DNA from 3 places in the Bacillus sp. SSR7 genome. Region 2 is predicted to be linked to each of the others. Evidence: riboswitches for the same ligand, from Rfam matches in the RefSeq annotation. Region 2 holds a riboswitch; each other region holds the start of a gene.
The links. Region 2 has a riboswitch for S-adenosylmethionine ahead of AC0NJG_RS25575 (MetQ/NlpA family ABC transporter substrate-binding protein). Riboswitches for the same ligand answer to the same signal wherever they lie in the genome.
Positions count from the first base shown of each region.

Region 1: another riboswitch for S-adenosylmethionine. It lies ahead of AC0NJG_RS14530 (M20 family metallopeptidase); the one in region 2 lies ahead of AC0NJG_RS25575 (MetQ/NlpA family ABC transporter substrate-binding protein).
Region 3: another riboswitch for S-adenosylmethionine. It lies ahead of AC0NJG_RS20780 (hypothetical protein); the one in region 2 lies ahead of AC0NJG_RS25575 (MetQ/NlpA family ABC transporter substrate-binding protein).

Region 1 covers NZ_JBVVXV010000007.1:12,381-23,422, reverse strand. The annotation lists partial or broken gene AC0NJG_RS14570 (nucleotidyltransferase domain-containing protein) at 1-125, opposite strand, end outside; partial or broken gene AC0NJG_RS14565 (hypothetical protein) at 147-460, opposite strand; gene AC0NJG_RS14560 (alpha/beta fold hydrolase) at 655-2,511, opposite strand; gene AC0NJG_RS14555 (TetR/AcrR family transcriptional regulator) at 2,570-3,136, opposite strand; gene AC0NJG_RS14550 (MFS transporter) at 3,497-4,639, opposite strand; gene AC0NJG_RS14545 (TetR/AcrR family transcriptional regulator) at 4,702-5,298, opposite strand; gene AC0NJG_RS14540 (SDR family oxidoreductase) at 5,579-6,343, opposite strand; gene AC0NJG_RS14535 (Lrp/AsnC family transcriptional regulator) at 6,513-6,953, shown strand; gene AC0NJG_RS14530 (M20 family metallopeptidase) at 7,029-8,234, opposite strand; SAM riboswitch class I at 8,323-8,424, opposite strand; gene AC0NJG_RS14525 (AAA domain-containing protein) at 8,500-10,809, opposite strand; gene AC0NJG_RS14520 (VOC family protein) at 10,921-11,042, shown strand, end outside.
Region 2 covers NZ_JBVVXV010000020.1:14,152-25,193, reverse strand. The annotation lists gene AC0NJG_RS25610 (hypothetical protein) at 1-195, opposite strand, end outside; gene AC0NJG_RS25605 (multidrug effflux MFS transporter) at 457-1,716, opposite strand; gene AC0NJG_RS25600 (DUF3981 domain-containing protein) at 1,835-3,556, opposite strand; gene AC0NJG_RS25595 (MFS transporter) at 3,635-4,168, opposite strand; gene AC0NJG_RS25590 (FAD-binding oxidoreductase) at 4,165-5,601, opposite strand; gene AC0NJG_RS25585 (DUF6612 family protein) at 5,713-6,477, opposite strand; gene AC0NJG_RS25580 (NAD(P)-dependent alcohol dehydrogenase) at 6,623-7,531, shown strand; SAM riboswitch class I at 7,612-7,726, shown strand; gene AC0NJG_RS25575 (MetQ/NlpA family ABC transporter substrate-binding protein) at 7,813-8,637, shown strand; gene AC0NJG_RS25570 (methionine ABC transporter ATP-binding protein) at 8,650-9,690, shown strand; gene AC0NJG_RS25565 (methionine ABC transporter permease) at 9,665-10,333, shown strand; gene AC0NJG_RS25560 (SDR family oxidoreductase) at 10,371-11,042, opposite strand, start outside.
Region 3 covers NZ_JBVVXV010000013.1:94,967-106,008, forward strand. The annotation lists gene AC0NJG_RS20750 (DUF4430 domain-containing protein) at 181-1,977, shown strand; gene AC0NJG_RS20755 (DUF4430 domain-containing protein) at 2,034-2,837, shown strand; gene AC0NJG_RS20760 (energy-coupling factor transporter transmembrane component T) at 2,860-3,738, shown strand; gene AC0NJG_RS20765 (ABC transporter ATP-binding protein) at 3,711-5,372, shown strand; gene AC0NJG_RS20770 (ECF transporter S component) at 5,345-6,046, shown strand; gene AC0NJG_RS20775 (hypothetical protein) at 6,215-6,406, opposite strand; SAM riboswitch class I at 6,529-6,627, shown strand; gene AC0NJG_RS20780 (hypothetical protein) at 6,728-6,985, shown strand; gene AC0NJG_RS20785 (SWIM zinc finger family protein) at 7,238-7,627, shown strand; gene AC0NJG_RS20790 (NAD(P)H-dependent oxidoreductase) at 7,651-8,226, shown strand; gene AC0NJG_RS20795 (group-specific protein) at 8,223-8,576, shown strand; gene AC0NJG_RS20800 (short-chain fatty acid transporter) at 8,617-9,963, opposite strand; gene AC0NJG_RS20805 (helix-turn-helix domain-containing protein) at 10,216-10,644, shown strand; gene AC0NJG_RS20810 (serine hydrolase domain-containing protein) at 10,793-11,042, opposite strand, start outside.

The DNA.
Region 1 (11,042 bases), on a different contig from region 2:
TGGACAGAAGACACAGTTTCACGAATCTTTTGAGCCAATAGGTCCAATTCCCTTTGTACTTCTTCGTTAATCCGAATCACTCCTCGGATAAAGTAATTATATTGACGTTTAAGTATATTATACATGCGTTGCTCTTCTCCTTGCTATTACATATTTATTTTTATATTGTTCTCTTGTTTCCCAACGTTCTGCAATGCTTGATAACATTCGTATACCTGCTTAAAATCCTGTAAGAATCCATCATCAGAGATACTATGAAATCCTTTGAAGTTCTTTCTACACCAATATAAGAGATCAAATTCATCCTTAGCTAAAAAAGAATCTGGATTGAAATGAATAAATGCCTCTGCTATACAAGCCAGAAGCAATGGTATCATTTCAGCATCCTCTTTTGATAAATCCAGTACAGATACAACGGGGTATACTGCTTATATTGATAGTATTGTGGCGGTACCCCACATCCATCAACTTGAAGGCTTTATAATGCCCCTAAAACAAAAAAAATTACGCATTTTCACCTGGAGATGCCCATTTTCTCGTTTTGGGGTATTTGCTTTTCTTAGCTTGATTGGCATGGGGCGGGACCCCAAACAGTACGATTTTATTTCAAAGACACAACGATCTTACTACACACTTTTTATTTATCCCACACTCTCATCTGCTAGTATTACTATTTTTTATTACTAATGTTGCCGTTTCACTCGGATGGCTAAGAGGAAAATGATGGCCATATGGAACAAAATCAACCTTACCAAGATGCGATGGAGCAGAATAGCCTCTGTCATACTCCCCCCAAATAATGTGAAGATTATACTTTGTTACTTCATTGAAATCACCTTGATCGTTTTTCAGTAGTAAACTGTTAAGCTGAACCGTAGTATTTAAAATTCTAGGGGAAGTAAAACTGTTACTTATTTTTTCAATATAATGTTCAGGGATACTCTCCATACTTTCAAACAAACCATTACTTAATAAATAACGCCCTATCAAATTAGTAGTTGCCAATTTTAATGTCCATTTGTTCATAAATTGAGGAACATTTAGCGATTTAGCATTTTTTTTAGCAACAGGTGGCTGAAGTAAAGTGATTGCATACTTCTTATCTATGTACTCTTGTACCAATGCTTCTAGAAGAATAAACGCACCGAATGAATGGCCAATTAGATGTGCACCATTCGTAGCTTTCTCCAATAACTTTTTCACTACATTCAAATAGATATCTAGAAGATTTTTCTCTCGTTTAAAAGGAGAACGTCCCAAACCTGGAAGATCCAAAATCCATACAGGTTGACCAGTTTTTTCATGAAGCTCTTGTGCTAAAGGAAATAAATCCTCTCCATCACTCAATAAACCATGTAATAATATAAACGGTTGACCCTCTCCTTGTAATTGGTAAAGGGTATTGTTATCGCATAATGTTCGTTTAAATACATGATTATGCTGGCCATTTTGATACATCATTCGATAATCCAGATCAGCTACTACGGCAGGGAAAAATTTCATTACACTCGTCTTCTTAAACCAATCTCCTCCCATAATTTTTTTCGCTGAAACATCTGAAAATTTTCGGTTTGTAATAAAATTCAGTCCATCAGAAGGAATTTTTGTTATTTTACTTACTCCACTATTCATAATTGCTTTCATAAGTGGCATTGGAACAGAGATTTTTGGTGCCCTCATATTCATACTTTCCGACATAATACTTAATAATTCAGCAATGTTCTGATCGTGCTGTTTGTCTTCAACAAGTGTATATGTTTGAATAGTCGGTTGCTCCAATCTGAAAACCTGCACAATAAACTTCGCAAGCTCATCGTTTGAAATAAGTGGTAACCTATATCCCTTACCTCCAGGAATCACTGGCATGAGCCCTCTTCGCATACTCATCACAAGCAAACCTAATCCTGCTATCTGCTCTGTACTCCCTGTTTTACTACTACCGACTACAGTTGGCGGATTAATTACAGAAAGAGGATAACCTACTGCTGATGCGTGCTGACGGATATAAAGATCTGCTAAAAATTTTGTTCTCTCATATGGATTTTTTATTTTCAAATAATTGTTTCCTTCTTGAAACACATCAATTGCAATCTTGCTATTTTTATCATCAAAGGGACTCATATAACCTACAACATGAATAAATTGTTGCAAGCCCTTCAATTGATGAATACTTTTAGCTAATTCACTAATGTGTTTGGCGCCATTTAAAAATACGGACGCTGCCTCTTTACTTGTCGCTTGAATATCCATGGGGCCTCCTGCGTGAATAATCACATCCGTTTTCAATACCCTCTCCTTATCTTCAGCACTTAGACCTAAATCTATTTTCGTCAAATCACCTTCAATAAAGTGCATAACTGCCTTTTTTAAGATGCCTCTTTCTTGAAAAAGGCGTATTGCTTTACTTTTCGACCTTACTAAAAGAAGAATTTTAACATCCTCTTTGGCTAATTCTTTCACTACTTGCTTTCCAATAAAGCCTGTTCCACCAGTTAAAAATACTGTTCTCATATAAAATCCCCCTTTTAGTACTAATCAGTACTAATTTAATGTAAAAAAAATGCTTCTTTTATCGAAGCAATTTTAAAAAATGATCTGCTGTTTTCGTAATTACAGTTGCATCCTTCAATGTTTCTGAAATAAATAACGCTCCTTCAAGATTTGTAATAAAAAGTGATGCAACCTCATCAATATGAATCGTATTTCTGAATTCTCCATTCTCTACCCCTTGTTTAAGTAATAGAGAAACTTTCTTTTGTAATCCTGTAAAAAAAAGACCTATTTTTTCTTTTATTTGCGTGGCCTGTTTAGGACTTTGAATATAAAGAGTAATAAATGGACAGCTCCCCTTATACTCTCTCGACTGAACTCCTTGTGATAATTGCTTTAAAAACAGTTGGATACGATCTTCAACTAAAAATTGATTCTGAGAAAGTACGTCATCAATTGCAGATTGATACATTTCAATCCAATAATCAACGACCGCTTCTAATAATACTTCCTTATTAGAAAAGTGATAATACACATTAGACTTTGAAACTTTGCTTACACGTACTAATTCATCCATACTTGTATAAGCAAATCCTTTTTCTAAAAATAATGTTGCAGCTACTTCAATTACACGTTTTTGATTCATTAATTTTACCTTTGTCATAACTAGAACTATATAGTACTAATTTAAATATTGCAAGTATTTATGTTCATTTAGAAAAAAGTTTGATTAAAAAAGTTCCACTAACATTGATTTTACTGCAAAAAAAAATCTTACTTTGAATAAATTTGAACTGAGCCCCGAAATTGTTCATTCACTATCGTCTAATAGAGGTCACCATACATGCCCATCAACTTAAGAAAAAGAAATGCCCCAAAAACAAAAAAATGAGCGGCTTCTCAGAATAACTATCTGTAGAGAAAGAAAATTTTAATTTAGGGGGATATGAAAATATTAGCTTGATAGCGATGTGGCGGTACCCCATATAAAGAAATTTTAAACATCTTAATCTACCTTTCCTTTATGTAAATATGGGAATAATGAAATTACCCCAAGGATAGCTAAACAAGCTCCAATCCATAGCGGAGATACAAAACCATATCCTTTACTGATCCCAAGACCACCTAGTGACGAACCAATAACAATACCTAGCGTAATAAAAGAACTATGAACGGTATTTATCATTATTCCATTACTAGCTGTTTTCATCACCCTCGCAACCATAGCTGGATTCAATGCTACACCAGTTAAACCAATAAAAATCGTAGCCATAACTGCAATGTATTTATTCTCCGCACTTAAAGCAAATACAGACAACGCTATGATTAATATAATTAATCCACCCATAAGTATTTTCATTGTAAATTTATCAGCAAACTTGCCAATTATTATATTTCCAATTACCGTCGCACTACCATAGAGAGCAAGTAAATATGGAATACTTGCACTTGAAAAGCCTGTGACATTTGTAAATATCGGAGTAAAATAACTAAATGCTGCAAACGTACCACCAATAATGAACATACTTGTTACGTACGCTGCCCAAAGATGAATATTCTTAAATCGCAGAAGTTCGTCTTTCCAATTTAATTGCTCTTTATTTGAAGATGATGGTAATAACCGTTGAATCATAATCCCTGATACTAGCACAAGAACCGAAACTGCCCCAAAACTAATACGCCAGCCAAAATATTGCGAAATAACGGTTGTTATAGGTAAACCTAATACAGTTGCGAACATTAAACCTGCAAGTACAATTGATGCAGCTTTTCCCCTTGAATCAGAGTGAACTAATGTCGCAGAAAAGGAAATCGCAACTCCAAAAGCTGAAGCTGAAGCAATACCAGTTATAATACGTGAAATCATCATAATATCATAGTTCCAAGCAATAGCTCCGAGTGATTGACCAATTAAAAATATGAACATTAAAAACAATAATGCTTGTTTGCTGCGCATTTGTAAGAGGATTGCAGTTAAAATGGGGCCTCCTATTACCATTGCTCCTGCATAAGCTGAAATTAAATACCCAATAGATGATACAGGAACCTGGAATGCAAGAGCAAGTTCATTCATCATACCTGCAACCATAAATTCTGATGTAGTCATACAAAAGATTGCTAAAGCTAATAAATAAATAATCGATGGCATAAAAACACTCCTTATTCATTATTGTAATGATTGGTACAAAAATAGTGCGAAAAAAGAGCGCACTAAGCGCCACAAATAGACTCTATTGTTCCTTTGATAACTTGTTCAGACAACATCCGATTTTGCATCGATACATTAAGAACACGGAATCCGTAATAACTGCTTAAAAGCAGACTAGCTAATTCCTCAGCTGATTGCTTCTTTGAAATTTCACCTGTTTGCAATCCTTCCTCCATCACTGTTTCAATAGCTTGTTTAAGAAGTTCAACATGCTTCGAGAAAATTTCTTGTACCATTAAATCGTTTTTAGCACGTTCTATACTGGCATTAATCAATAAACATCCTTTTTGATCCATATTCTCAAAGTCTTCTTTCAATGCCCATTCAAAAAAATTACTTAATCGTTTTTTAACTGGAATTGGAGTATGTAACAATTTCCTTTGTTCCCTAATCCCAATTTCATGGTAGCGTTCTAATACTTGTTTATACAGTTCATGTTTACTACCGAAAGTATTGTATAGACTTCCTTTTCCAAGTCCTGTGTCACTGCATAAATCTTGTGTAGAACACCCTTCATATCCTCTTAACCAAAATGTTTTCATTGCAACATCTACAATTGAGGAATAATCAAACTCTCGAGGTCTGCCGCGTTTATTCAATCGTATCCTCCTCTCATTTTAAAGATAACATGAATAGAATACCCTTTTTGTACCATGCGGTCAATAATTTTATTTTATTGTTACTGTAAAATACAATTTGATTATGTTAGATTACGAATAATGAAAAATAGCCCCTTATTCAAATTTCCTAGCGAAAAAATCACGTTTTAATAGACTTCTTTATCATCCCTACCTTTCTATAAATTACTAGTTATGAAACAAGGATCGTTTCATAACTAGTAATTTACTTGATTAGCTTGATGGGTATGGAGTAGTGCCCCTATAAGCAAAACCCTCCAGAAACATCTAAAATTTGCCCCGTTACCCAGCGACTATCAGAGGAAGCAAGGAATGCTACTGCATCTGCAATATCTTCAACTTGCCCTATTCGTCCGAACACAGATGAATTCGTAGCAAAATTTCGTATTTCTGGATTATCTAGCAATTTCGCATTCATATCTGTCTTCGTATATCCAGGCATAATTGTATTCACTGTTATACCTCTTTCTCCGAGATGTTTAGCAAGAGGAAGTGTCATCGTATTTAATGCCCCTTTACTTAAACCGTATGCAATTGAGCCTGTAAAACCAAGTCGTACTTCAGCTGATGAAATGTTGATAATGCGTCCTTCTGCTCGCAGTAATGGTAATGTTTGCTGAATCAAGAAGAACGGCGCCTTAATATTTACAGCCATAATTTCATCAAAAATCCCTTCGGTCGTATTTTCAATTGTTCCTTGTGTACCTATCCCTGCATTGTTTACTAAAATATCAATCTCTGCTGTACCAACTCTTATTTGTAATTCATTCTTTAATTGTTCTACTAGCTTTTTGACACCATCAATTGAATTGAGCTGAGCTTCAATTAAGAATGCCTTTCCTCCATTAGATTCAATCTCACTAATCGTTTCATCTGCAGCTGTTTTATTTCGGCCGTAGTGAATCGCTACTAATGCCCCGCCTTTCGCCAATCTCTTTGCAATGGCACGGCCAATTCCGCGACTCGCCCCTGTTACTAATGCTACTTTCCCATCAAGATTCTTCATTTTTTTCCATCCTTCCTAAATTTCCGTTTGATAAAAACCTATACTTATATTTTCATGTAAACACCAATAATTATAAATACAGATTTATAGGTAATTTAGTTTGTTTACTTATGATATTATAGTTATAATTTGTAATTCACTTTAGAAAACACAACAAGGAGGCTACACAATGCAAAACGCAGTAAAACTGGATGAAATCGATCATAAAATTATGAACTTGTTATATGAAAATGCGAGAATTTCCGTTTCAGAAATAGGACGGATCATATCCATGACGCAGCCTGCTGTAAAAGAGCGTATTAATAAACTTGAAGATCAAGGAGTTATAGCGGCTTACCGAACGAAATTTGAGCCTTCTAAAATTAATAAAAACATTCAAGCATTCGTTATGTTTAAAACGAGCCAATGCTCTGATTTTATCCAATATTGTAATACCGCTTCTGAAGTAACAGATTTATATCGAATTAGCGGGGAGTTTAATTATATGATGAAGGTCATGAGCGATTCGATGGATTCTCTCGCTACATTTTTAGACTCTTTAATGCAATTTGGATTATCGTCTCCTTTAATTGTATTAAAGAGTGAGTTCGAGGAGAAATTGTCGTTCTGATAAAGGAATAAGCGAATTGGCATCAAATTTTCTCAAAAAAGAAAAGGGAGTGGATCATCCACTCCCTTTAACCACTTATCCCTGATTCCTCTGCGCCTCTCTAAACTCTTCCTTCACCTTCTCTAACAACCCTTCTTCCGTAATTAATCGATACGCCGTATTCGCTAATGCTTTTGCGGATGTAATTAATGCTTTATCTCCTAATTCTGAACGCGCTGCTTCTCTAAATTCATTCGTATGTGCAATTAAGTCATCTGGGCCGATTTTAATGTACGGGTGAATGGTTGGTACGACTTGACTTACGTTTCCTGCGTCGGTTGAGCCGATGCCGAGTCTTTCTTTACGGTTTACATCTTCACCTAGTAATTCTAGTTCTTCAGCTACGATGTCGTTATATGTTTTTGTTACGAGTAGTTCATCGATTTCATTTTGGAATTGATGGATTTTTACTTTTGTGCCTGTTGCTAACGCTGCCCCTTGTGCGATATTTTTTACTTTTTCTGTTACTTCCGCACATCTTTTTCGCGTTGCTGCACGGATGAAGAATCTTGCTGCTGCGTAGTCTGGAATAATGTTAGGTGCTTTTCCTCCCTCTGTAATGACGCCATGAATTTTCACGTCTGATGGAAGTTGTTGGCGAAGTGCGTTAATACTGTTATACAGCTGGATAACCGCATCTAATGCGTTAATCCCTTCTTCTGGTGAAGCTGCGGCATGAGCTGTTTTTCCGTAAAAATGAAAATCAAGTGGATCGACTGCTAGTGAAGGACTCGTTGTTGCTGTTTTTCCACTCGGATGAATCATAAGCGCCGCATCAATGTTTTTAAATAAACCTGCCTTTACATAACTCGATTTTGCGCTACCGTTCGGTCCTCCTTCTTCAGCTGGTGTTCCGAATACGACAACTTCCCCGCCAATTTCTTCAAGCGTTTCTGATAATGCAATTGCTGCTGCAACACTAATTGTGCCGATTAAATTGTGACCACACGCATGGCCAAGTCCTGGTAAAGCATCATACTCCGCTAGAAATGCGATTGCTGGTCCTTGTTTTCCAGAGCTTTTTCGCGCGATAAATCCCGTTTCATGTCCAGCTATATTGTGTTGTAATTGAAATCCTGCACTCCCTAGCAATAAACTTAACGTTCTTGATGCGTAAAACTCTTGGTTACCAATCTCCGGATTCGCATGAATATCGTGACTTGTTTCTATGTACTTTTCCTTATTTCTTTCAATACTCTCTTCAATTGTTTTTCTTTGTGATGTTACTCCTGTAGCTCCCATTTTTCTTCCTCCTTTTATTTTCACGTAAAAAAGCCTCTTTCTAAAAGATAGAAAGAGGCTTCTGTATATACAGTCAAAATGAGCTTCTTTCTTATCTTTCAAGTTACCTTGCTGGAATTGGCACAGTATTCATAAAGAATCCGCTGCCGAGGTATCATAGGGCCAGTCCCTCCACCTCTCGTGATAAGAATTTTCATAAAATTATATTAAATTACATTCATTCTAAGTTCATTTTAAATAAAAGTCAAGGAATTCCTATCCGAATTTACCGGATATCTAAAAATCCTTTTAATACACCAATTGTCTCAGGTGCTTGCAGTCTCGCACATACGTACGGGAATTCCGTACTACCTTCAAACATCATTTGAGATGTGAGTGGTGCGCCTGCCCAAAAGATTTCATCATCGATTACGATAAACGGGAATGCTTTATTTTGCCTTTGTAACTTTACATTTTTCAGTTGAACTGGTCCATCACTATACACTGTTATTTGCGCATTTGTACGCATTAATGCTTGCCATACTCGCTTATCCACTTGCTTCGTACTTGGAAGTGAAATAATAATTTTTCGTTTTGCAGCTAAAATATCTTTCAATAGCCCTTTCGGTTCTTCAAGATTTATTTCCATAAACCAGCGTAAACGTTTCGAAATTTTTCGTTCCCACAATTGTCTTGATGTCGTACGATCATACACATCTCCGTGACGTTCTATATGAGCTGTTAATTGTGACAACGCTTGTTTTCTTGAAAGATTTTTACGCATATAATGGCAATCTGATAATTGAATGAACTTCCCTCTCGCTCTTGTCACTGCTACATTGACGAGACGATGGTTTTTATGGTCAAAGAATAACACGCCAGGTCGTTCTTGCGGATAACTATCCACTGTATCAAAAATCATCATATCTCTTTCTGAACCTTGGAACTTATGAACCGTTGCCGCTAAAACAGGTATGTTTTGATATTTCGTTCTCTGTAACATTTCTCTAATACACGTTGATAAGAATCGTGACTGCGCTCTGTAAGGTGTCACAATACCAATTGATTGCACACCGTCTAACAATCCGATTAACATCATTTGCATCGCTACTAAACCAGACATAATGTTAAAACGAGATCCTGAAGCAGCGTCTTTTAACGAAAATGCACCCATTAGACTCGTATCAAATAAAACGCTCGCCTCATTTGCGAAAGGTTGCAATTGCGCAAGTTCTTTACGTTCTGAAACAGACGGATGGTCATAAACTCTATTTTTATAAATAAATGAGTTTGTAAACTTAGATATATCCGCATGCATACGTCTTTGTTCCTGCAACATAAACAGGTTTGGATGTGCTTCTGATTTATTGACAGACTCAACAATCCCGGCATGGTAGAACATATCTTCCCCAAGCCATTTTCGAACGAGTTCATGATTCGCCATCGCAATTGGAGGTAACTGTAAAAAATCACCACATACGACGATGCGTTTTCCAAGTGAAGCAGCTAATGCAATTTGCGGAACATATGCCATACTTACTTCATCTACGACAACTAAATCAAATGTACGCTCATAAATAAGTGAATCAATGGCACATTTCGATAAAGTTGCGCCGATTACTTTCGCATTTTCAATGTATTCTTTTTCTACTTCTTTAATTTTCGCTTTTTGCTTTCGAAGATCACTTTCAATCTCTTGTATACGCTTCTTATCAGCAGATGTTGCTTTATACGATAAAATCTTTTCACGAAGATCTTGTCGTGTCTCTTCTAAATAGAGTCTCTCTTCTCCCCAAGATCCGTTCGTCGTTTCAACTAACTTCGACGCAAGTAACGTTTCATGATTTCGTATATGTTCATGTTGACTATAACCGTAACGAACAATTTCACCAGGTGTCCATTTCTTTTTCTTTTCAATTTGTTTCGTTACTTCACTCATTAATACGTCCACTGCCGCATTACTATGGGCTAACACAAGTACCGATTTCCCTTTTTGATAATGAGCTGAAATAATACGTGATAAATTGTAAGACTTCCCTGTTCCAGGTGGTCCCCATACGTACGTTGTCGGATTATAAAACGCGCGATACGCCAATTCATTTTTCGGATTTTTCATCTTCTCCATATGTTTCGGACTGCTCGTCCCATCAACAAGACGCTTTATACGATTACGTTTTAGCTTATCTTTACGTGCTTCTTTCAATCGCTCTTGCAGTTGCTCTAACAATTGCCACGGTTCACTGTATAAAACCGCTTCTCTTATTTCACCTTGTATATAATCATTTAATTTCAGTTCTATTTCTAATCCATGTACAGATAATACTTCTCCTGTCGCTTCCTCACCATCGAACTCAATTCGAATTGGTGAACCTTCAGGTAAGCTTACTTCCGAAATAAGCTGAAATACGTATACTGTACTTTCATAATCTGTATATAAAAAACGACCATTCATGATAGAAATTTTACTACCACCTATCGTTTTCCAATGTTTAATTTCATACGCTAATGCATAATGCCACTCTTTCATCGTTTCTGATAATGAAGGAGTTTGAGTAGGTGTATTCATCGTATAATCTCCTTCCTTCTCCCCAAACATACTTTCTCACTATACCATATAACACGCTAAAATTTGTAAGGTTTTTATCTTGCTTATTTTCTTAATTTTCAATAATATATTGTATATAATTTTCAGAAAGAAGGAATCTACATGCCAGTTAGAAGAATCGAACACGTCGGACTTATGGTTACAAACTTAGAAACATCTATTTCATTTTATGAAGAAGTAGTCGGCTTACAGCTCATTAAACGTATGGATCACCCGAATCCAGA
Region 2 (11,042 bases):
CTGTAGTGCCTTATTAATCTCTTTATTCATTTTCAAATCGTATTTTTCATGTACTGCACGGTATTCTTTCATCTCTTCTGTTTGTTCTGTAGATTGCTCTACCTTTTCTTTCGGTTCTTTCGTATCTTTATTTCCATTACACCCTGCTAGAAGAATCATACTTCCCATTACGGCAATACCCAAAACCTTCTTCATCTCTTCTTCTCCTTTTATCTACAGCTACTACTTATTATAATTTCTTTTATCTCCACTTGTTATTATACCGAGAACATCCTACTTTTTACACTTAAGACGACATCGTAACATGTATACCAACATGTTTGTCACAGTATCGTCACTTTATACAAATAACTTTTGCACTGCTTTACTACATCACCTTACAAAACTATATGAGATATTTCAAAGCAATGAAAAAAGAACTGATTCAAATATTCCCTTTGAATCAGTTCTTTTTTGTTAAGCCTCTAAATTTTGTCTTGCTTGCAGTTCAAACTGCTTTTCACTTCTTCTAGCCATAAATAAATAGCATAGTACCGCACCAATTTCACAAAGAGCTATTACAACACCCATCGGTAATGCGGTGTTACTTCCACCAATACCTACTAGCGGTGCAACAAGCGCTCCTGAAATGAACTGTAATAAACCTAATAAAGCTGATGCTGTTCCTGCAGCTTGTTTTTGATTTCTCATCGCTAATGAGAACCCCGTTGTTGAGACAACCCCAACACTTGATACGACAAGGAATAACGAGCATAAAACACCAATTAACCCTATTCCTAGTAAGATTGTCAGTAGTAAAGATAAACCACCAACAGCTGCAATAATGATACCAGAGACAAATAATGTCTTCTCATTCACTTTCCCCGCTAAACGACCCGTAACCTGACTAGCAATAATAATACCGATGCCGTTAATCGCAAAGAATAAACTAAATTGCTGTGGTGATGCTCCGTATATGTTCTGCAACACAAATGGTGAACCCGAAATATATGCAAACATTGCCGCTGTTACTAATCCTTGTGACAATGCATATCCCATAAACAGACGGTCCTTTAACAATTTTCCGTACGTCGCCAAAGTTCCTGACAAACCACCCGTTTCTCTTTCTTCAGGAGGTAATGTTTCACGCAATACGAAAGTAGCTGATATTAACATGAATACGCTAATTGCTCCAAGAACGATGAAAACACCGCGCCACGTTGTAAACTGTAATAATTGCCCCCCAATAATCGGTGCCAAAATAGGTGCTGCTCCGTTTACTAACATAAGCAGTGAGAAGAACTTCGTCATTTCAGAACCTGAATACATGTCACGTACCATTGCACGTGATATAACAATCCCAGCTGATCCTGAAGCTCCTTGTAGGAAGCGTAATAACACTAAAGTCCAAATAGATGGCGCAACAGCACAAAGTAAAGAAGAAGCAACATAAATAATAAGAGCAATAATAAGAGGTTTGCGTCTTCCGTAAATATCACTAATTGAGCCAACAAATAATTGTCCTACTGAAAGCCCAAGCAAACAAGCTGTTAATGTAAGCTGGGCTAGGGATGCACCTGTTTGCAAGTCATCCGTTAACTTCGGTAACGAAGGCAAATACATATCAATAGATAATGGCCCAATCGCCGTAAGTGTCCCTAGTACAAGAATCATCCATAACCTGTTCATCTTTACAGGCTTATATATTTCCTGATTAACTTCATTCACTTTTTTCATTCACCCTTTCCTATACATACTAAATCGTAACAATTATAGTTACAACATAAACATACGTCAAGTATAGCGCATTTTCCTGTTTAATTTTGTAAAAAAAAGCGATAGAATTTCTATCGCTTTACTTGTTCAGATTACTATTTGTAAATTTAGATACGGAAGACATCGCCTCTCCTGTATCTAAATATGTGATTTGAATTGGATCTCCCACTTCTGTAAACATAGCATATGGGAATTTCTTTACAGGTATCATAAATACTTTTTGTTCATTCTCTAACAGTACGTATACGATTGTATTTTCACCTGATTTTTCTTTATATACACGTTGTACAGTGCCTTCTTTTTGCGCCTCTTTCCCATTTGAAGTCGGTCTAAATGAATCTCCGCTTCCACTCAGCGCATTTTTATAATTCTCAAGCGCTTCTTTTTGCGTCGAACCTGTTGCAAATATTTTCGCATTAGAAGCATAGATAACAGTATGGGCACGTACTAATCCTCCGTCATCAATAACAGGTACAATCCAAGAAGGTTTACCGTACACGTTATAAATAACCGGCATCGTTCCATGCCACTTTTCTCTCTTAAAGGAATTATCCACGACTTCCGAAGCAGCCGAACCATCCATAATTCCCTTTACTTCTTTTCCGTTATAGTAATACAACTTACCTGTACGCGCATCAATAAGTGAATAACCTAGTGCAGAATCTACTCCTTCTTTCGGAGAAGTGAAATCAGTAAAGTAATATAGTGTTCCATCCTTACCGAAAATCGGTGTAACTCCTTCTTTCGTTCCCCACTCAGTCGGGATCTTCATATCAGTTTGCGAGAATTTTGTATTCCAAAATCCGTGAATATATTTACCGAAGTACGTATTTAACGTAGATGCAGTCTCGTGATTTAATACGCCATCAACAAATTTAGGTGCCTTGCCTTTATCGTATCTTTTCACTTCACCTGTTTGTGCATCTACTACTACAACGCCCTCTACCTCAAATCCAGATCTTCCTGAAATAAATTCACCGTACGTCATTGTGTAATACGGTTTCCCTTTATCATCCACTTCAAATTTAGGTTTTCCTTTAAAAATTAAATTTGGTTCTGCTTGCCTTACCACACGCTCTAAATGATTTCCGAAAAACATGCTTGGCACGTATTTCATTTTATAACCAAGGTGCAGTTTCGCTTCTGCATCAGGATTCGTACCTGACATCGTGACGTACCCTGGAATTGTCTCAGCTTTACGTGCTTTAAAAAATCCTGAAACTTCAATCGGTGCTACATATAAAGCCTCGCCATTTACCATTTGTGGCGTTAATTCTCCTAGCTCAAAATAAGCTACCTTCGGAATATCCCCAAATACTTTTTTCATCTTATTCTCCGCTGTCTTTGGCGGCACCGTAAATGGCTGATCATTTTCAGTAAATGGCTCTGAAATATCTTTCTCTACCTTTACAACAGAATCATATTTCTTTTGCGAGATTACTATATCGTGCAAATAACCAAAGTAGCCGTAACTTGCAAGTAAAACAAGCATTAGAAGTCCTTTTAACGTACCTTCTAATTTACCTATTTGATCTTGGGAAAATAAAACAAGCCCAATTAAAATTGCTACTGCAACAGAATAATGAGTAAGAATTGAATCTGCTCGATCATCAATTAGCCAAAAATATTCATAGATTGCAATACCTATCCAAAATAAAACTGGAATAACTAAAATAGATGATTTCTTACCCTTTACAACCTTCTCATCCCTTTTCTTATCCACTGCTCGAAGTTTACTACCGCTTCTTCTTGTCCATGGAATCAAAAACAAAGTGAGAATAGCTAAAATTAAAAATTTCATCAAAGGCAATGTCCCCTTTTCTTTTGTCTTCCCCTTTAGTATAACAAATAAAGGTTATTCAGGTAAAAATGGGAATCGTTATATTTTTTTACTACTTAATATAACTCCGCTCACTACATATAAGATAGATGCAATATAAAAAATCGTGCCGATCGTAAAGAAATCTACTAAATATCCCGTTGCAATAATTGCTACTGCTCCTCCAATCGATGTCCACACATGATATTTTCCAATCTCATAACCAGCATTTTCTTGTACAACTTTTCGTGCTAACGACGTCTTCTCCGTATTACGCTGCACAGCACCTAAAACCCCCATTACAATTTGAAGAATGTATACATGCCAGACTTCCGTGGCAATCGGGAAACAAAGCATTAATATTGCCATGGACCAAGCATATATAATTAATAATTTCCGATCACCTACTCGATCAGACACCTTTCCTACTACCGGATATACAAGCGCTGAAGTTAAGGCAAATAAGCCGTACGCCCAGCCAAACTGTGAGAAGCTATTTCCAACATTCCGAAGCAATAGAATGTAAAAAGGAAATACCATACTTCCAGCCATCATAATAATGCTTTGTGAAGCTACAAATCTTCTATATGTCATTTCGTATACTCCCTATAAAATAAATTCACAAATCTCTCTTTTGGATCCGCTTCTTTTTTCTTCTGAAGAAATTCTTCTATACGAGGATATGCTCTCTTTAACTGCTCTTTCGTTGGATAAGAATAATACGGTAAATAATAACTACCGTTATGCTTTAACGTAACATCAATCATCTTCTGAATAACATTTTCTGTTTTCTTTATCTCATGTTCAGAACGCCCTTGATTAATTAAAAGAACCAGTGCAAACATATCATCTTTCGCATAGGATAAAACTGCATTTTCATTCTTTTCCACGTAACGAATCGTAATATTGAGCAAATTAAACTCTTCCTCATTTAATACGTTACGTAAATCATCTACGTATTCCGTGAAAGAATCTATAGGCACAAAATATTCTTGTAACACCTCTGTCCTATTTGGATTTTCATATTCCATAAAGGCACTATCTGACCTCATAACATTATTTCGCGTCTCATACTTTCCATCTGTACGTTCAAAATAACTTCTTTGTATATCCCAGAACGTATCTTTTCCCCAATCACTATAGCGTGATAATCCGAGTAAAAATTTAGGCGCTGCTATAATAGTTTCTTCTTTTAATTCACTATACTCCTCCCTCATATTTTGGTTTTGTGCCAATGTATAATCTGTCACATACATTTCTCTTAAAAATGAATTTGGAGCAACAGAAATACGAGCTAAGTGCATACGAACATTTTCATCTTTTTTCACTTTCTCTTTGAAATAAGACGTGTATTCTTTATAATCTAGCATTTTCGTGTGCGTTTCATATAATTCATCATTTGTTAACTTTAAGGTCACATCTAAAATGACACCAAATAACCCGTAACCGCCAATGACATAAGGAAATAAATCCGCATTCTCTTCTCTACTTACATTACGCACCGTACCATCCGCCATTAGCAATCTAAACGACTCTACTGTATCAATCAATGCTTCATGACGAATATCACGACCATGTACATTTACACTTAATGAACCGCCAACCGTAAAAATATTTTGAGATTGCATAACTTGAACCGCAAGACCATATGGATTTATTTTCTTCTGAATATCATTCCACGTGGCACCACTTTGAACTGTAATACGCTTCTTCTCTGGATCAAATTCTAATATTTTATTATACCCTTTCATATCAAGCATCGTCCCATGCGGATAATATGTCTGCCCGCCTTGGCTATGCTGCATACCTGCAATAGAAATCTTCTCTCCAGAAACATTCGCATCTTGCACTAATTTTATTAAAGAGTGCTCATCCGTAGCACTTTCAACACGTTTTATTTTTGTCGGAAGCAATTTACCTACATCACTCATAATAGGATGATCCAGTTGTTTTTTATATGTATGTACAGACGTTGCAAGCAAAACGGTATACGCTACAATGACCACCGCTATCTTTTCTTTTTTCAAATGACACTCTCCTCTTCTACATCTTTTCCTCTTTATATTGTACCTATTTTCCTATGAAGAAAGAATACAAAAAAGAGGGCCCTTATTTTAGGTCCCTCCTTATCAAAACTATTACTTTGCTGCTGGCAATTGTATTGGGTCAAACTTTTCATACGACGTATATTTTGCGTTCGTAATAATGTGTGCTTTATCCTTGCCATTACTACTCATAATCATGTCTATCTTTGCTGATTCATATTTAAAATCTTTTGTAATGATATATTCTGCATCCACTTCTTCTATCTTCGCATTTTGTGCTTGTAACATTTTTTTCTGCGTTTCATCCATGCTAGTTAACATACTTTCTGTTTCTTGCCCTTTTAATGTAAATTTCAGTTTATATTTATCTCCGCTTTTCTCCAGCTTCATTTTATCTAAAACTACTTCCGGTACTTCTAATTTATCTATAATATCTTGAGTCGCTTTCATTCCACCAGCGTTTAATTGCTCCTCTGGTACGGTTATAACTTCTCCTGTATTAGGGTTTTTTACCTCACCAGCAACTTTACCATCCACAGTATACACTACAACATCTGTACCGGAAATATTCATTTCAGAACGAGAATTCTTTGTCTTTGGCTCTAATTGCATCTTAGCCTTTAATATATCCATCTCTGTTCCCTCAGCTTTTACCCCTACACCATATGTCATCGTTACATGTTCTTCATTTTTAAAAGCTTCATTCGTTTTCTTGAAAACATCTTTCGCCGTTAATTCCTTTTCTTTTTGAACGGATTCTTTTTTCGGCTCATCCGTCTTTGCTGTTTTCTCATTACTACACCCTACCCCTAGACTGATTGCAAGTACTAAACTTGAAACAAAAATAATTTTTTTCATACTGTTGCCCCCTTTCCCAAAATAATATCACCTCTTTTCCTATGAAATCTATATAATTTTTAATCTATACTCGCTATATAGCGACATGTTTAATAAAGATCTTAAATATGATGTAAATAACGACAACTCATTTCAGGAGGACATTATGAAGGCGATCATTTGCACACAGTATGGACCACCTAACGTTCTTCAGCTTCAAAATATAGAGAAACCTATACCTAAAAAGAACGAAGTATTAGTTAAAATTCACGCAACAAGTGTATCGACTGGAGATTGTAGAATACGCGGATTTAATAGCCCTCTATTATTTTGGATTCCTATGCGACTTATATTAGGACTTAGAAAACCGAGAAACCCTATACTTGGCGTAGAATTAGCAGGAGAGATAGAGGATATCGGGACAGATGTAACTCAATTTAAAAAAGGGGATCAAATTTTTGCATTAACAGAACTCAATCTTGGTGGTTATGCCGAATACACATGCGTGCATGAAAGTGGATTAATAACATTAAAACCTACCAATGTAACGTATGAAGAAGCGGCAGTTATTCCTTTTGGTGGAACTTCAGCGTTGCATTTTCTGAGAAAAGGCCGGATAAAAAAGGGGCAACAAGTTCTCATATATGGCGCCTCTGGATCAGTAGGAACAGCTGCCATACAACTCGCTAAATATTTTGGTACGACCGTTACGGCTGTTTGTAGTAATTCAAATTTTGAACTCGTGCAATCTTTAGGGGCTGACAAAGTAATCGATTATACGAAAGAAGATTTTACTAAGCGGGGGGAATACTATGATGTTATATTTGATGCAGTTGGAAAATATAAAAAATCCCTTTGTAAACAAGTATTAACACCTAATGGAATATATGTATCTGTTAATGGAATGATGGCAAAAGTAAGTAAAGAAGATATGTTTCTACTAAAAAAACTAACTGAAACAGAAAATTTAAAGCCTGTTATTGATAGAACTTACCGGTTAGAAGAGATTGCTGAAGCCCATATGTATGTAGAAAACGGGCATAAAAAGGGGAACGTTTCGATTACCTTAAAATAAAATATATTCAGAAAATAACGTTGACAATTCTTTTTGTAAGATTTACTATTAGTACCATATTAAAAAACTACATACACATACTCTTATCAAGAGTGGCGGAGGGACTGGCCCGATGATGCCCGGCAACCGAGCTTATAACGTATAAGCTAAGGTGCTAATTCCTGCAAAACGAGTTCTCGTTTTGAAAGATAAGAGAGGAATCTATTTTGTCTATTCGGCACCTCTCTTATTTTTGAGAGGTGCTTTTTATTTTGGAACGTATATTTAAGGGGGAATTATAGATGAAGAAAGTATTATTAAGCATTGTAAGTGGGGCTGTATTATTATTAAGCGCATGTAGCGGGAGTTCAGATAAAGAAGTAAAAGCGTTAGATGAGAAAAAGATTACTGTCGGTGTAACAGGAGGGCCGCATGAACAAATTTTTGAAAAGGTAAAAGAAGTAGCAGCGAAAGACGGTCTCGAAATCGATATAAAAGTATTTAATGATTATGTAGCACCGAACGTATCCCTCGATGAAAAAAGCCTTGATGTAAATAGCTATCAAACAAAATCATATTTAGACGTATTTAAAGCGGAACGTAATATGAAATTAACCGAAGTATTTTCAACAGTAACATTCCCTATGGGCGTATATTCAAAAAGCTTAAAGGATGTAAAAGAATTAAAAGAGGGCGATGCAATTGCTGTACCGAATGACCCAACGAATGAACTTCGAGCTTTAAAACTATTTGAAAAAGCAGGAGTTTTAAAAGTGGATCCAAAAGCTACAGAAAAAGCGACTGCAAAAGCGACTGCAAAAGATGTAATTGAAAATCCAAAAAATTTAAAGATCGTTGAATTAGAGGCATCTCAATTACCAACACAACTAAGTGAAGTAAAAGCAGCTGCCATTAATACAAACTTTGCATTAGGTGCAAAATTAAGCCCTGCGAAAGATTCTATCTTCCGTGAAGGAAAAGATTCACCATATGTGAACTGGGTCGTTGTTCGTACTGAAAATAAAGATGATGCTGTTGTAAATAAATTAAAGAAAGCTTATCAATCTAAAGAAGTAAAAGAATTTATCGAGAAAAAATTTGATGGTTCTGTTTTACCGTCTTGGTAGGAGCTGACGATAATGATTGAATTAAAAAATGTATCCAAAGTATTTACAACAAAAAAGGGGAATGTGGAAGCTCTTAAGTCTACTTCTCTTCAAGTAAAAAAGGGCGAAGTATTTGGAATCATTGGATATAGTGGTGCTGGCAAAAGTACATTAATTCGCTGTGTAAATTTATTAGAAAAACCAACGACAGGAAATATCATTGTAAACGAGCAAGATTTAACAACACTGTCTACAAAAGAACTAGCAAAAGCGCGACAAAAAATCGGAATGATATTTCAAGGGTTCAACTTACTTAAAACTGTTACCGTTTATGAAAATATCGCATTGCCGTTACGCCTTGCTGGCATTCCAAAAGTAGAAATTGCAAAAAGAGTAGAAAAGTATTTACGTATTGTCGACCTTTTTAATCGAAAAGACGCCTATCCGAGTGAACTTTCTGGTGGTCAGAAACAACGTGTGGCCATCGCTCGTGCACTATCACACGAACCGGAAGTGTTATTAAGTGATGAAGCAACGAGCGCTTTAGATCCAGAAACAACTGACTCTATTCTTGATTTACTATTAAAAATCAATGAAGAAATCGGAATTACAATTTTACTCATTACACATGAAATGAACGTTATCCAGCGTATATGTGACCGAGTTGCTGTTATGGAACATGGAGCAGTAGTTGAAAGTGGCACCGTGAAAGAGATATTCACAAATCCACAGCATGTAACAACAAAGAAATTCGTAAATAGTGCATTTGCAGCGAAAATCCCAGCCGAAGTACAAAAAGAACTACAAAGAACCGGAGAAATCGTAACACTTTCATTTATAGGAACTTCTTCTGGTGAACCAGCGTTAGCTGTTGCTACAAAACGATTCCAAGTATATCCAAATATTTTATCCGGTAATATTACTCAATTAAAACATGAAGCATACGGGAAACTTGTCATTCATATGCAAGGGAAACAAAATGAAATCAACCGTGCTTTATCATTTTTACAAGAGCAAGGAATCATCATAGAAGGAGGTAGAACAGATTATGGGAAACAAGTCCTTTTTGGATGAATGGGGTAAAGTCATATGGGAAGCAACCATTCAAACTTTTCAAATGACATCTATTTCATTACTCATCTCGATCCTTATTGCACTGCCACTTGGTGTCACGCTTGTTTTAACAAGACCTGGTGGACAGCATGAAAATAAAATCATCTATCCTATTCTTAATACAATTATTAATATCATTCGCTCTCTTCCATTTATCATTCTATTATTCTTCATTTTACCTTTTACAAAGTTTCTAATGGGAACATCCATTGGCGTGCAAGGTGTTATCGTACCGCTTGTCGTCTTCACTGCTCCTTATATCGCACGTTTAATGGAGACAGCTTTACTAGAAGTGGATCGTGGTGTTATTGAAGCTTACCAAGCAATGGGCATTTCTACTATAAAAATCATTTGGCACGTCATGGTGAAAGAAGCTCGTCCCTCTCTTGTACTTGGATTAACAATTGCAACGATTGGCTTAATCGGCGCAACAGCAATGGCTGGTCTTGTCGGTGCTGGTGGACTAGGGGATTTAGCATATCGATTCGGACATTTACGCTATGAACCTGAAGTAATGTATGCAACTGTCTTTATTTTAATTATCCTCGTTCAAGGATTACAGTCTTTAGGGAATGGTGTTGCACGAAGATTGAAGAAAGATTAAAAAAGAAGGTATCTCACCAGGGTGAGATACCTTCTTTCTATCTTTTAAATCCACCTTCTGAGTGAATAACTTGCCCTGTAATCCACTCTGCTTCTTCACTTACTAAAAACTTAATGAGCCTCGCTGCATCCTTTGGTTCACCAATTCTTCCAAAAGGAAACATTGGCTTTAATCCCTGCTTTATCTCTTCAGTCATCCATCCTGTACTAGTTGGACCTGGGTTAATTGCATTCACTGTTATTCCTAAATGAGCTACCTCAGCTGACAACGTACTAGTAAGAGCATCAATAGCTCCCTTCGTTGTTGCATACGCTAGTTCCCCCGCCATAGGACCTTGGAATTGTCCCGACGTCATATTCACAATTCTACCACCAGATTTCTTATCAAATCCTCGGGCAAATTGACTACTTAACAATGTAGTCGCACGAATATTTACCATATAATGCTTATCCAGCTCTTCAGCAGTCAAATTAGAGAAATCATTATTCTTAGAATACGCTGCATTATTAATTAATATATGAGGGTAGCCTAGTTGTTCAGTAACTTTATTTATAAGCTCTTTCGGTGCATCATTCTGAGTTAAATCTAACTCCATACTTGATACCTTCACACCGTTTTTTAGTAATTCTTCTTTTAATTGTATTTGTTCACTTTGATCAACGCCCCAAGGCATCTCTTTATCGTAAGCTGTCCAATATGTAAAAAATAT
Region 3 (11,042 bases), on a different contig from region 2:
AATGTTATCACAATGATACGTTCATGAACAAAATTATTTTTCCTATACAAATATAGCCGCGAATGATGCGGGTAGGAGGTGTTGCACAGTTTGTTCGACACTTACAAAAAAAGAGTGTCAATTGCACGCCCTTGAAGGGCCTTTTTTTGTGTGAATAGTAGTAAGGGAGGAAATTTTGGGATGGCAATGTTAAAAAAATGGCTGCTTACGTCGTTAATGGCAGTTACACTTGTATTTGTTTCTTTTGCGAATACAGTACATATTACGTTTGCTGAAGGAAATACAGCAAAACTTGCAATTGTTGGTGAATCACAAAAGGGCATTATGTTATGTCCGAAAGAAGAGCAAATTGCAGATGGGGAAACAGCTTTAAGTTTGCTACAAAAAGTCATGGGGGACAAAGTAGAAGCTGAAACGATGTCGTTTGGAACGTATGTAAAAGGCATTGACGGCTTAATGGCCGGTGCTACAAGTGGCTGGCTGTATGATGTAAATGATAAATCTGCAGAAGTTGGAGCGGATAGTTATAAATTAAAATCTGGAGATGTTGTTGTTTTCCGCTTTGTTTCAGACTGGAGCAATATGAGTCAAGAAACATTACAACAAACATTAGATAAATTTGGTACTTGTAAAACGGTAGAAGAACCAAAGACAGATGATCCAAAACAAGAAAAACCAGAAGAACCAAAAACAGATGATCCAAAACAAGAAAAACCAGAAGAACCAAAGACGGATGATCCGAAACAAGAAAAGCCAGAAGAACCAAAGACAGATGATCCAAAACAAGAAAAGCCAGATGGAACAAAAACAAATGATGAAAAACAAGAACAGCCAAAGCAAGAGAACATTCAAGTTCCAGCAGCACAAGTAAATGACGCAATCTCTAAAACATCTGAAAAGATGTTACAAGATGGAATTGAAAGCGATTGGGTAGCTTTAGGTCTTTCTCGTTCTGGAAAGAATGTTCCAATCGAGGCGAAATTAAATTATGTTAAGGCTGTAACTGAAAAAGTAGAAAAGCGTATGAACCGTTTTTCAGCGACAGATTTAGCTAGAACGATTATTATGATGAATGCAATGAATGCAGACCCAAAAATGGTAGGCGAACATAATTTAGTTCAAAAATTGTACGAATCAGATAAAGTGAATTCTGTTACAGGTTATACATTTGCTTTACTTGCATTTGATACGAAAAAATATGAAATTCCAGTAGATTCAAAATGGAATCGAGTTGCTTTAGTAGATGCACTTTTAAACGCGCAACATACAGATGGCGGCTGGACTTACGATAGCGCAAGCAGTAAAGATAGTGCTAGTAGCGTTGATGTAACAGGTATGGTTTTATCAGCATTAGCTCCTTATCAAGAGCGAGAAGATGTGAAACCAGCTGTGCAAAAGGCTGTTGCATACTTATATAATGAACAACTAGAAAATGGTGGTTTCTCTGCTGATGGACAAGTAAATTCTAATAGTGCTGCACAAGCAATTATTGGATTATCACTAGTGAAAGATGTAGATCAAAACCGTCTACATAAGGCAGTGCAAAATCTATTGTCATATCAACTTCCAAATGGTGAATTTAAATGGTTACCAGGGGATCAAACCGGTAGCGGAATGGCAACAGAGCAAGCATTATTAGCTTTACTTCAGTTTAAAGACCTTGGAAAATCGATTTATGACTGGTCAACTGAATCTGTTATTGAAATCGATAAGAAACCAAATGTAGATTCAGAAAATGTTGTAGTAGAAAAAGAAGTTACTGAACAACCAGAAGAACAAAAACAAGTGCAACAAGAAACAAAAGATGACAACTTAAAAGTTGTTGTTGATAACGAACCGGTTAAACATAAAAAATCTGGAAACGGTAGCACACTACCAAAAACAGGAGCATCTTCTCATAGTGCAGCTACAGAAGTAGGTATGGGTGTATTATGTATTGCTTCTGCATATGTATTATGGAGACGTAAAGCAGCTTAACAAAAATTAGGAGCAATCATTTGCTCCTAATTTTATTATGAAAGGTGAGAGACAACATGAGTAAGATGAAGTGGTTTATTTCTTTACTGCTTTCACTTGGGTTACTTGCCGGATGTGAAGAGGCAGCTGTAAAGCCTGAGAAGAAAGTAGAACCAAAGCAAGAAGAGGTAGCAAAACAAGAAGAGAAAAAAGATGAAGCGAAACCGGAAGAAAAGCCGGAGGAAAAACAAGCTGAACAAGATCAAAATAAGCAAGACGAACAGAAAGAGAAACAAGAACAAAAAGTAGAAGAGAAGCCGAAAGAAGAGAAACAACAGGAACAACCGAAAGAGCAACCAGCTGTAAATAAGCAACCAGAACACCAAAAAGCACAAGAAGAGAAACAACAGCAACAACCGAAAGCACAAGAGGTAAAAGAAGAAGCGAAGGTTGTCAATCAACCGAAAGAAACACCGAAGCAGGAGCAGAAAGTTGATCCGAATAAAGAGGAGAAAACGATACCGACTCCGCCAGTACCAACTCCTGAACCACCAAAACCAGATTCAGTACCTAAACCGCAAGTAAAACAAGTTACCATCTCAGTAAAAGGTAATGAAGGATACTTATTAGGTGCGAGAAAAATGGATGTACAAGAAGGCGATACAGTGTATAAAGTATTGCAGCGTACAGGTTTAGATGTGGATGCGAGTGGGTCTAAAGGCGATGTTTATGTAAAAGGTATTAATGATTTATATGAAAAAGATATTACCGCTACTAGTGGCTGGAAATATCGTGTGAACGGTGCATTCCCAAACCATAGTGCAGGTGTAGTGACAGTGAAGCCAGGAGATACAATCGAGTGGGTGTATGTATTAAAATAAGAAAGGCATTTGGTAAAGGACTATGAAAATAAGTTTTTCTTCTTTACATCCTTTTGTGAATTTTTCCTATTATATTGGGGTGATGATACTATGTATGATGTGTCTTCATCCCCTTTTTTTAATTGGAGCAATACTATTAATCGTTATAATCAATGTGATGCAAGGGAATAGCGAAAAGATAAGAAAGATGTTACCGGGCACAATCATTTTTTTTATTATGGTCATTTTATTTAATTCGTTATTCACGCATAGAGGGCGAACTACGTTATTTTGGTTAGGTGATAGTCGGATTAAGCTTGAGGCGATTATGTTTGGAGTAGTAATGGGGTTATTACTAGTTGCAATTATGTTTACGTTTGCTTCGTATAATGATATTATTTCAAGTCATAAATTTTTATATTTATTTTCTAGAATTTCACCGAAAGTAGCATTGTTAACGATGATTACAGTGAGATTTGTTCCCTTGTTTATGAGGCGATTACAGAAAATAACACTCGTCCAAAAAACGAAAGGTGTACAAGTAGATGCAGGTTCCATTGTTGAACGCGTGAAAAATGGTATGCAATTATTGCAAGTATTATTAATTTGTTCATTAGAAGATGCATTACAAACGGCAGATTCTATGCAAGCTCGTGGATTTGGTGTAACGAAACGTACGACTTATATTCGGTATAGAATGGAAAGACGCGATTGGTATACGCTCAGTTATTTAAGTATTCTATTTATAGCTGCTATTATATGTAGTACGTATGGCGGAGGGAAGTTAATCATTTATCCGAAAGTCGAATCGGTTCTATTTCAGCAATACGATGGGATGATGTTTGTCGTATTAACGATGTTTATTAGTTTACCAATTATAATGGAAGGACGGGAATGGATATGGTGGCGCATGCAGAAATAAACAATTTATCATTTGTATATGCTGATGAAAACGAAAAAGCGTTACAGCATATTTCTCTTTCTATTCAAAAAGGTGAGTTTATTGCACTTGCTGGAGGATCGGGATCTGGGAAGACGACTTTATTAAAACATTTTAAAAAAGAATTACTTCCAATTGGTAAGCGTACTGGGGATACATATTATGATGGTACTTTATTAGAAAATGTACCGGATTTGTTATCTGCCCAAGAAATTGGCATGGTATTTCAAAATCCAGAAAATCAGCTCGTAATGGATACGGTCATTCAAGAATTAGCATTTTCTTTAGAAAATATCGGATTACCATCACACATTATTCAAAAGAGAATAGCTGAGCTTATTAGCTTCTTAGGATTTCAAGATTTATTGCACCAATCTGTTCATACGTTATCTGGTGGGCAGAAGCAGCTTGTCAATTTAGCTGCGGTATTAGTGATGCAACCGAAACTATTATTATTAGACGAACCAACGGCGCAGTTAGATCCAATTGCTGCGAAAGAATTTTTAGGATTATTAAAACGTATTAACGAAGAACTTGGCATTACAATCGTTTTAAGTGAACATCGTTTAGATGAAGTAATTCCGCTCGCAACGCGCGTTATTTGTATGAATAACGGCCGAATCGTGTATGATGGTAGTCCGAAAATGGTTGTAGCGAATATGTGGGAAGTAGAAAAGTTCCGTCCATTTATTCCGCAAATTCCAAGATTATTTTTAGAGTGGAATGCGAAAGATATCCCGTTTACAGTGCGAGAAGCACAAATGAAAATGAATGATTTTTCAGCGATATCATATGTGAACGGGCCAATAGAACAAAGTGAAAAGCAAGAAGTCATTTTAAGTGCAGAGCATATTTCGTTTCAATATGAAAAAAATAGTCCGCTCATTTTACGAGATTTAACCGTATCGATTGAAAAAGGAAAATGGGTAGCTCTCGTTGGAAAGAATGGGACAGGTAAGTCTACACTGTTAACGATTTTAGCAGGGTTACAAAAAGCGAGAAGAGGGAAAGTAAAGTGGAATGGAAAAGTGATACATAAAATTGATTCGAAAGAACGATTTAAAAGTATTGGGTATGTTTCACAGCATCCGTATTATCATTTTACATTTGATACAGTGTGGGAAGAAGTGTATGAACGTGCAAGCGAGTTATATGGAGAACAAGGAAAAGAAATAGCAGAACAACAGCTTAAAAAGTTTTGGTTACATGCGCTTAAAGAACGACATCCACATGATTGTAGCGGGGGAGAGCAACAACTTCTTGCATTATGTACAACGTTATTATCAAAGCCAATGTTATTATTACTTGATGAACCGACAAAGGGATTAGATCCGTGGAAGAAAGAAAGAGTAGGAGAGCTATTTAGGAAGTTGCAAAAAGAAGGTACAACAATTGTAATGGCAACGCATGACATTGAATTTGCAGCGAAATACGTGAATCAATGTATGATGTTATTTGATGGAGCAGTTATTATGAATGATGCACCGAAAGAATTTTTTAGTGGAAACTTTTTTTATACAACATCTATTAATCGATTCATTCGAAAAGAATTGCCATATGCATTAACGTGGGAGGATGTGTACGAAGCGTGTCCAAACGATATGTTGCATTCATAATATGTATTTTCGCAGTAATAATAGGCACATTACTCTTTACTACACTTATCATGGATGGGTATTACATGTTAAGTAGTTTGTTTATATTAGCGGTTATTATGTTACCTTTCTATATCCGTTTTGAAAGAAAGGCGTTTGTTTCACGTGAAATTGTTCTCGTTGCCGTATTAGCGGCAATTGCAGCAGTTAGCCGCGTACCATTTTCTATTTTACCGAGTGTACAACCGACTTCTTTTGTCATTATCGTTTCTGCAATTGTGTTTGGAAGCGAAACTGGATTTATGATCGGTGCAACAGCGGCTATCGTATCTAACATTTTTTTAGGGCAAGGTCCGTGGACGCCGTGGCAAATGTTTTCATGGGGTATGATTGGTTTTATAGCAGGCTTACTTCGCAATACATTTTTAATGAAAAAGTTATGGGGGAGACTACTATATGGGTTCTTCGTGGGCTTTTTATTTGGCTGGATCATGAATTTCTGGGGGCTTCTCGGTTTTATACGTGAAGCAACGTGGGAAGCTGTCATTTCATATTATATCGCAAGTTTTTATTTCGATTTGAGCCATGCGATTTCAAATGTTGTGTTCTTACTACTATTTAGTACGTCTTGGATTACGATTCTTACAAGATTTAAAAGGAAATACGGCATATTAGATGAGCATAACATGGCGTAGAAAAGCATACTCATATAAGGTAGGGTCGCGACTTACATATTCGTTTGCCTCTTTCATGCTTCTTACATATTGTAAGGAGCATTTTTCTGTATATTTTTTTATCATAACGGCAATAATTATGACGTATGCCATTTGAAAAAACTTCCCACCTTATGATGGGAAGTTTTTTCACTCTTGTTCTAAAATATGAACGGTGTAATCGCAGCGTTGAATAGCTTGTTCAATCGCATAAAGGGATTGCTCAATACGAGCGCGATTAAAATCTTTTTCAACAGTCTGTAATGCTTCTTCTAAACAATGTTTTGCTTCTTGTAATGATTGAAAAGAATCTTGTACATATCCGCGAGCATTTTGATGCATTTCATAATCCTCCTTGCATACTCATATATGTATAGTATGAACAGTAAAGAAGAAAATATAATTCGTTATATTTGTTTGACAATTAAAATGAAATTACGTATAGTAAGAATTAAGTGAATATTTTCTTATCCAGAGAGGTGGAGGGACTGGCCCGATGAAACCCAGCAACCGCGATGCAGGTGCTAATTCCAGCAGAACATATTTGTTCTGGGAGATAAGACGAAGATATATACGTAACTTCTTCTTATCGGAGAGGTTTTTTTATTGCAAAAAAACCGATTACGAAAATTTATATTAAGAAGAAAGGGGTTGCGAAGTACTGTGACACTCGAAAAATACGTCAAACTGCGTAGTACAGTTTATGAATATATGATAGAGCAAGATAAGCCAATATCATTGTTAGATATTCAAGAACATATCGTTTTGCATCATGAAGGAAAATTCACGAAAAAGATGTTACATCAATTTTATTTATCAAGACTATTAGATGAACTGAAACTGGATGGGAAAATTACATTAGCTGATGAATATCTCTATGCTGAAAAAGGGGTATTTTATAAGGCGAGAAAAGGGAGCTAAGCTCTCTTTTTTTGAAGTATGTAGAGTAAAAGACTGCTAAAGCAGCCTGATACAGGGAATGGTGTTGAGTGTGTAGTGTCAAAAATTGAATGTGCCTGAAAGAGGCACTTCATATCGGCTGCAAATGAAAAGAGACACCTTCGCCGAATAGGTGTCAGTCGTTTTGTCATATAGACTTGCTATTTGACAGTTATTAGAATAACATGCAGGGGTTGTGGAAGTCAAAAGGGAATTAAAGGAAGAGGTGCTATGATGTACGCTTACTTATTACATGATATAACGAAGTGGATTCCTAAGTACATTATGGATAAAGGTTATGAATATTATGAAGATGGACATGTAGAAGATGTTGAAATACAAGACAAGAAAATATTTGCTTTCGTTACTGGAAATGCAGGAAACTATGAAGTGATTATTGATCTTGAAGATTTTACAGAAAGTAGCTGCGAGTGTCCGTATGAGAATCTTTGCAAGCATATGGCGGCAGTTGTTTATGATATTCAAGATGCTGGTGAGAGTAAGGTGAAAGAGAAACTGAAAGGTTTAGAAAAGGAAGAGTTACTAACGGTACTAAATCGCTTGTTGCAAAGTTCAAAAAACGTGCAAATTGTAGAGAAGATGTTAAAGAAGGGGAAACTTTAACTTATAGAGGGAGTTGTTTTGTAGTGAATGTACTAATTGTATACGCTCATCCTAGTTCTTCAAGTTTTAACGCGGCGATTTTAGAGCATGTGCAAAAAGGATTACAAGAAACAAATCATTCAGTTACGGTACTTGATTTATATAAAGAACAATTTGATCCAGTCCTTGTATTTAATGAAGAGAAGAAAAGACGTGATTTAGTAAATGAAGAAGAGACAGCTCAGTACAGAAAATTAGTAGAAGAAGCGGATTTGCTTTTATTCATCTATCCGATATGGTGGTGGGGGATGCCAGCTATTTTAAAAGGGTTTATTGATCGTATTTTTGTAGCTGGATTTGCTTATAAATATGAAGGGGCCCTGCCGAAAGGCTTATTGAAAGGTAAGAAGGCATGGGTAATTAATACGTTAGACTCACCATTATGGTACGTCGCATTACTATATCGATCAGCCGATTGGATTACAATGAAGAGAGGTGTTTTACGTTTTTGCGGCATTCGCGATATAAAACGGTCAGTTTTTCAATCTGTGAAAACGAGTAAAGTAGAGAAGCGGGAAAAGTGGTTATTACAAATTGAAGAAAAGGCTCGTACATTATGAATGAACTTGCTCGTATTATAAATTGTTGTCAGTATGATAACGAACTTTTTCGTACATATATTAAGTGCTTAGTCCAATTGAAGAAATGTAGCGAAACGTTTGGGCAAATTCAAATAGAGTTAAGAAATGATTATTTAATAAGAGGAATTTGTGAAAGAGAAGTTGATGAAGTAGTAAGGGGAAGTAAAGAATATGAAACATATTTTCTTCCTAAAGCGTTACAGTGGAATTTTTTGAGGGAACATCCACACCTGATCGGAAAAATTTGCGAAGATTTTTTTGCATTTGAGTCATTACATCTTACGGAGATAGAGTGGGAAACGATTATAAATTGCATGGGAAATAAATGATTTATTATGTAAAAAAGCTAGTATAAAACTAGCTTTTCGTTTAAATAAATAAGAAACATAGACTTATGATAAATCCTGCATATAGTAAGTTCACGACGCAAAATCCCATAATATCACGAGCGCCTAAACCAGCTATTGCCAATGCCGGTAATGCCCAGAATGGTTGAATCAAATTCGTCCAAGCATCGCCCCATGCAATGGCCATTGCTGTTTTTGCAGCAGGTACACCAAGTTCAGCACCAGCTGGAATCATAATGGGTGCTTGCACAGCCCATTGACCGCCGCCAGATGGAACGAAAATATTAACGATGCCAGCACTTAAAAAAGTAAAGAGTGGGAAAGTTGTTTCGTTTGAAATGCTAATAAAGAAATTCGAAATAGCCCCTCCAAGTGAAAGTCCTTCACTATTTGCTCCAATCATCATGCCCATAATTCCCGCGTAAAATGGAAACTGAAGTAAAATACCAGAAGCACTTTTCGTAGAGTTTGAAAAAGCACGAATATATTGAATCGGAGTGCGGTGGAAAATAAGTCCAGCAATTAATAACATAAAAATAACGATGTCTAGCGTAAGGTTAAAACCTTTCGTATAAAAGTAATTGAAAATATAAATGAGACCTAACAATCCAACGCAAAGTGTAATGATGATACTATTTTCCATTTTTTCAGCGAACGTATTTTTCCCTACCTCTTGAGCGGCAGCTTCTTCATGGAACACGCTAGGGTCTACTGTAATCGTATGTTTTTCATCTGGATGCATCGCCTTATTAATGAGAGGCATCGTAACTAAAAAGATAATAACGGGAACGAGGGCGTATGGTGAGAATAACGTTTCAGTTATTGGGATTGCTTCTTTAATACTTCCAGCTGTCGTTTTAATTAACGTTTCTCCACCTGTTGCTAATGTAAGAGGGATAGAAGCAGAAAGCCCCGCATGCCAAATGAGAAATCCAGAGTAAGAAGAGGCAATGGCTAGCCTATAATCTAATCCTTCCAGCTGCCTTGCGACTTCCTTTGCATATAAAACAGATACAACAATACCAAAGCCCCAGTTTATGTATGCGCCTAGTAAACTTACGATTGAAATGGCAATAATACCTTGTCCATTCGTTTTCGGTAGTCTGGCAGCTTTCGTTAATCCTTTTTTAATAAGAGGAGCGTTTGCTAAAGCAGATCCTGTCACGAGTACAAGTGCCATTTGCATAGAAAAGGCGAGAAGCCCCCAAATGCCATTACCCCAGTGATTAATCATTTCCACAGGTGCTTGGTGCGTTGCAAACATGCCGAAGAAGATAACAAAAACAGTTAATAAACATGATAAAATAAACGGTTCTGGCAAGAAACGTTGCACTAAAGCGACGCAACCATTTGTAAAAGAACGAAACAAAATAGATCAACCCCCTTATGTATATGTATTACAATTATTCGTGGTTGTTTGAATAATATCCTTTAATATATAGAAAATTCAGATATTTATTCCGGTTGTTTTTATTTGTTTAACCGTTATTTCATTGTGTGTTGAAGTATAGTGCAACTATCTGTTTCAAACATTGCTACTCTTAAGTTACATCATGCTACTTCTCGATTCTTACGGATTTTTATAATCTATAGTAAAAATAAAGTTATAGGAGTTGAAATTATGGAGTTCTATAAAAAGCTAAAAGAAGAACGTTTAAAGCATAACTTATCACAAGAAGAACTAGCTCTTAAATTAAACATTAGCAGACAATCAATTTCTAAATGGGAGCTTGAAAAAGGCTATCCAAATATTGAAACACTTATTGCATTAAGTGATTTATTCAATATTAGCATTGACGAATTAATTAAAGGAGATGATTTCTTGAAAGACAAAATCATTAAAGAAGGAAAAATGGGGGAATTAAAAATGACAGATCAATTCAAATGGTTATATGTAGTGAGTTCAATTTTAGTAGTATTTTGGCTTTTTGTACTGCCTTGGTCCAATTTATCAGGTCTAACATTAAGCATAATTAATCTTATAGCTGTTATTTACTTTGTAATAGTCGTACACTACATTAAAAATAATAAGAAAAAATTTTTTAATTAAATTTTAAAATGAAAGCCGACAGCAAGTTAGGGATGAGCATTCTCTAATTGCTGTCGGTTTTAGTCAATTCAGGCTTAATTACAATTTTGGATACTCAAACCTTTGAAGTAGCGGTAGTATTTTTATCCTCAACAAGAAAAAGCTTCCACTACTGTGGAAGCTTCTCTAAATGATGGGCAATATCAACATACATATTTGAGTATGTTGAATGTATGTCATTACTTGGCGTAGCGTTAGAAGAGAAGTGGACAATTACCATATTCGCTTTCGGATCGATGTAAAGTGTTTGTCCGTAACTACCTAACACTTCGAAAGCACCTTGTTCATTGTGCGGAATCCACCATTGATTATGATAAGAAATGGAAGCTCCAGGGCCAACTGCAAGTTCACCTTCTTGA